2 regions of the Brevibacillus sp. FW301-21C12A genome follow, and region 2 is predicted to be linked to the other one. Evidence: a T-box and tRNA genes for the amino acid it is inferred to sense, from the RefSeq annotation. Region 2 holds a T-box; the other holds one or more tRNA genes.
What was found. A T-box is a leader RNA that pairs with one kind of tRNA and senses whether it is charged. The one in region 2 lies ahead of AC3WQH_RS08535 (valine--tRNA ligase), so its partner is inferred to be a tRNA-Val.
Positions count from the first base shown of each region.

Region 1 (2,450 bases), on a different contig from region 2:
CCAGCACCGGGGCGATGTTTTGCAGTCGCTTCATCCTGCCAGGCGTGTAATAAAAGTAGGTCGGAGCCAGGACGAGATCCGCTTTCAGGTTGGCGAGCTGCTCGTCGTCGTATGCGCCGTTGACCGTCGGAACATTTTGCAGTTCCTCTTTTAACAGCAGCGCTCCGCGCACAAGCTCATCGTCAGTGGCGACAGGCGTGACACCGAGCGCAAGCAAATCGCCCACGAATTGAAAGGCGGCGATTCGCTTCGGAATCGGCCGACTGCGGAACTCGCCTGGGGACATGCCGGTCAGTTGCTTGAATTTTCGGCTCAAATACTCGCCGTTTGCATAGCCGACCTTCGCGGCAATTTCGTTGACCGTCATGGCCGACGTCAGCAAATGCTCTTTGGCGCGGTCGATCCGCACGCGATTCAAATATTCGGAATAGCCCCACCCCAGCTTTTTCGCAAACAAGGTCGAAAAATAGCTTGTATGAAATCCGGCCAGCCGCGCCAGCTCGGGGCGGGTAATAGGGCTTCGGTAGTTTTCCTCGATATAGGTTATCGCTTTCTGGATCGACGGCTCCCAATCCAGTTCAGGCGTAATTTCGTACTGAAGGGCAAGCTCCATCAGCTCTTTGAACAAGCGCTGGTGCTGCTTTTGCTCTGCCGTCTGGCCGTGGGCGGACGCTTGCTGGCACGCGTGCGAAAGCTCGTTCAGCAGCACATTTGCCCGATACGGCAGTCGATTCGTGACCCAGCCGCTCGCAGGCAAACAACTGCGGTCGTTGCGGTAGACGAGCTGCTCATCGTCGTGCTCCGCCAGCCGATAGCTCTCGAAGGACAGGCGGCAAACAGGCGGGCTCTCGTTTTTGTCGGCGCAGATCGTCACCGAGTGGCCCGGACGCAAAAGCACGATTTGTTCCGGGCCCAGCCAAACCGTCCGCTTGCCGTCCTGCATGCGCATTCGCCCTGACAGCGGGGCGAGCATCGTCGGGGACGAGAACGCCACTTCCAGGGACGGCTTCCCTTTTTCCCACGCCAGGAGACTGCACTCTTTTAAAACGTGAAGAACCGAGTCCATGCATGCAACCTCTTTCCTGCGTTCTCTTTCTTTTTAGTTTAGTTATACCATATCTTGCCCAAGCGACCTGTTGGGGCCACGTTTTTGGGGACAAGGTGCTGGCATGGCAGGGGGAGCCGCTTCAAGGAGAAGAAACGAACAACCCGCGAGACGCCTTGTACAATCAACAAGTCTCGCGGGCCACTTTGTCCATGCCTAAGCCGTTGGTGTTTGCCGTACGCTTCGGCCATTCCGAAACGGCCGCGCCGAATATGGCAGCGCCAGTGGAGAGAGCGCGAACGCCTAACAAAAAAGGCCCCTGCCTGCCACAAAAGCAGACTGGAACCTGTCGTTTACGATATGGTGCGGTCGAGAGGACTTGAACCTCCACGGTGTTGCCACCACTAGAACCTGAATCTAGCGCGTCTGCCAATTCCGCCACGACCGCAAATATGAAAATGGTGGAGGCTGACGGGATCGAACCGCCGACCCTCTGCTTGTAAGGCAGATGCTCTCCCGGCTGAGCTAAGCCTCCACTCTTCCCCGACAAAAGTCGGGTTCCAACCAGTTGTTGGGGCCCCGCAAAGTACTCGGCGTTGTTACAACGCATCCACTTCGCTTTGCGGGGGGAACTAGGTGACCCGTAGGGGATTCGAACCCCTGTATGACAGCGTGAAAGGCTGCTGTGTTAAACCGCTTCACCAACGGGCCATGATGGCGGATGGAGTGGGATTTGAACCCACGAGACGGGTCGACCCCGCCTACACGATTTCCAATCGTGCTCCTTCGGCCGCTCGGACATCCATCCAAATTTTCCGCTTGCCCTGTTCGCATATCGCTCGGGCAAGAACTAATCTATCATATCTAACAGCCGATTTCAAGGAGTATTTTAAAAGTTTTTCTGCGTGCAAATCTGTGAAAACGAAGCGGCTCCCCGCTGGCGTTCTCGTCCTGGCAGCGACCGCCATGACACCACCCTCTCTCCGCTCTGCCTCGCAAGTTTTTGCGTCAATTTTCGTGGAAATTGCCTAAAGCAACTTCCCCGCTTTTCCAATATGCTACCAATAATCATTGACGATGCGGAGTGATGGCTGGTGGGCAGAAGAAGACGGCGGGCAGGTCGGATTCCTTGTTTGTACGGAAACTGGTGCGGCCCGGGCTGTTCGGGGCCGGGCGCCCCGATTGACGATATCGACCGCTGCTGCAAAAAGCACGACCGCTGCTATCAAAAGCGCGGCTATTTTTCCTGTAGCTGCGACCAGGAGCTTTTGCGCTGCTTGCAAAACAAAATCGACATGAACACGGAAAAGGGCAGGGTGGCCGCGATGATTTCCGCCTATTTTTCCCGCTCCAAATGCATTCCGGACGACTTGAAATAGGCTGTTTTGCGAATTGTCACGATTGT
Region 1 covers NZ_JBYTBG010000003.1:21,864-24,313, reverse strand. Annotated here, with positions in the region: gene AC3WQH_RS02890 (helix-turn-helix domain-containing protein) at 1-1,066, opposite strand, end outside; tRNA gene AC3WQH_RS02885 (tRNA-Leu) at 1,407-1,493, opposite strand; tRNA gene AC3WQH_RS02880 (tRNA-Val) at 1,505-1,580, opposite strand; tRNA gene AC3WQH_RS02875 (tRNA-Glu) at 1,683-1,756, opposite strand; tRNA gene AC3WQH_RS02870 (tRNA-Ser) at 1,761-1,853, opposite strand; gene AC3WQH_RS02865 (phospholipase A2 family protein) at 2,140-2,424, shown strand.
Region 1: it encodes a tRNA-Val, which carries the amino acid that the T-box ahead of AC3WQH_RS08535 (valine--tRNA ligase) is inferred to sense. The anticodon was not compared.

Region 2 (2,450 bases):
GACATTCGGTGACATCTTCGCGGGAGACGACGGTCTCGCCGCACTCTTGGCAGTACCAGGCGGGAATGCGGTGGCCCCACCAGAGCTGGCGGGAAATGCACCAGTCGCGAATGTTCTCGATCCAGCGCAGGTAGTTGGTCTTGAAGCGCTCCGGAACGAATTTGACGCTGTCTTCGCTGTTGGCGTTGGCAAGCGCGAGGTCAGCCAATGGCTGCATTTTCACGAACCACTGGGTGGACAAATACGGCTCTACAACGGCGTCGCTGCGCTCGCTGTGGCCTACCTGGTGGATGTGCTCCTCGATTTTGAACATGACGCCTTGCTCTGTCAGGTCTTTGATGATTTGCTTGCGGCAGGCAAAACGGTCCAGCCCTTTGTAGATGCCTGCCTGCTCGTTCATCGTGCCAGTCTCGTCCATGACGACGATTTGCGGCAGTTGGTGGCGCAGTCCCAGCTCGAAGTCGTTCGGATCGTGCGCAGGCGTGATTTTTACCGCGCCGGAGCCGAACTCTGGATCGACGTACGTATCCGCGACAATCGGGATTTCGCGACCGACAATCGGCAAAATGACGGTTTTTCCGATCAGGTGCTTGTAGCGCTCGTCTTCCGGATGGACAGCGACAGCCGTATCGCCCAGCATCGTTTCCGGACGGGTCGTCGCCACTTCGATGTAGCCTGTGCCGTCAGCGAGCGGATAGCGCATATGGTGCAGGGCGCCTTTTACTTCCTTGTAAATGACCTCGATATCAGACAGGGCGGTACGGGCAGCCGGGTCCCAGTTGATGATGCGGTTGCCGCGGTAAATCAGCCCTTTTTCGTACAGGCGGACGAATACTTCGCGCACAGCTTTGGACAAGCCTTCATCCATCGTAAAACGCTCGCGGGAGTAGTCCAGCGCAAGACCCAGCTTTTCCCACTGCTCGCGGATGTGCGAAGCGTAAATGTGCTTCCATTCCCATACTTTTTCGATGAACTTGTCGCGGCCGAGGTCGTGACGCGAGATGCCCTCTTCGCGCAGCGTCGCTTCTACGCGGGCTTGCGTAGCGATCCCGGCGTGGTCCATCCCGGGCAAAAACAGCGTACTGTAGCCTTGCATCCGCTTTGCGCGGGTGATGATGTCTTGCAGCGTCGTATCGAGCGCATGGCCCAAGTGCAGCTTGCCCGTCACGTTCGGAGGCGGGATCACGATCGTGAACGGACGCTTCTCCGGGTCGCGTTCCGCCTTGAAAAACTGCTTTTCGATCCAGTACGGATACCATTTGCTTTCGGCTGCCTTCGGGTCGTAGTTCTTCGGCAGCAATTGGTCGATGTCGGTTGTTGGCTGAGTTGACATGGGTAGGCTTCCTCCTCTAGGAAAAATAAAAAAACCCTTCATCCAAAGGACGAAAGGATTATTTCGCGGTACCACCTTTGTTAACATACGGCAAGAAGAGTCCAGCGTATGTTCCCTCAAACAAGATAACGGCTGCGAACCGCTTTTGGCTAGACACATCGTGTTCACCAAAAACAACTCCCGGGCGACCTTCAGTCCATCTCTCCTTAGAGAATCTTCCAGCAACTGATTCTCCTCTCTGCAAAGGGGTCCTGACCTACTCTTCCCGATCATCGTTGATTCGATATGTAATTGTGGTATCGTTGCCTTTGCTTATTATATACAATCACGCTGTTTCGCGTCAAACCCGGTTTCGCCCACTTTTCCCACCGTAATGCCCAGCGCCTCGGTAAAGCCCAGTACGCTTAAAATATCCAAAATTTCTTCGCGGACATTGACAATCTCTACCTGTTTGCCAGAAGCAAGCAGTTCTTTCGTCGTAAAATACAGACTTCCAATACCGGAAGAATCTACAAAGGATACACCTTGAAAATCGACGGTAACGGAATGATTGCGCCCTCCGTACTGCTGGAGCAATTCACCCACTCGATCTCCCACAGCCATGTCCAGCTCTCCGGCGAAAAACAGCGTAGCCTGTCCGTTCGTCTCTGTTGCTCGGTAGTCCATGCTCAAACTCCTCTCAATAGGTATCGGTGTAGCTGATTTTGTTCTCTCTCACTCATGTTACCCGCTTCACCCGACTTGCAAACATTTGGTATTTTCTCCAATGTTCATCAGCTTGTCAGCGCACACTCCAAAATCAGCTTCGTTCCAGCCGCCGTGCTGCTCAAATAAATCCGGTCACAGTATTGCAACATGACGTGAAAGCCCGCTCCCAGCGAATTGCGCGTCGAGAATCCTTGCTGCAACGTCGCCCGCGGCAAATCTTCGAGCAAAATGCCCTGGCCCTGGTCGTGGATGACCACCCGGCACAAATCTTGATCGTGGGCGATATAGAGCGTGATCGTTCCTCCGCTGCCGTGCTTGAGCGTGTTCGAAGCCGCCTCGTTGACGGCGACGAGAAAGTGCAAAAAACGTTTGGCGACAAACCCCAGCGGCTCCAGCGTGCGCTTGAACG
Region 2 covers NZ_JBYTBG010000009.1:100,358-102,807, forward strand. Annotated here, with positions in the region: gene AC3WQH_RS08535 (valine--tRNA ligase) at 1-1,333, opposite strand, end outside; T-box leader at 1,376-1,615, opposite strand; gene AC3WQH_RS08540 (STAS domain-containing protein) at 1,649-1,999, opposite strand; gene AC3WQH_RS08545 (ATP-binding protein) at 2,107-2,450, opposite strand, start outside.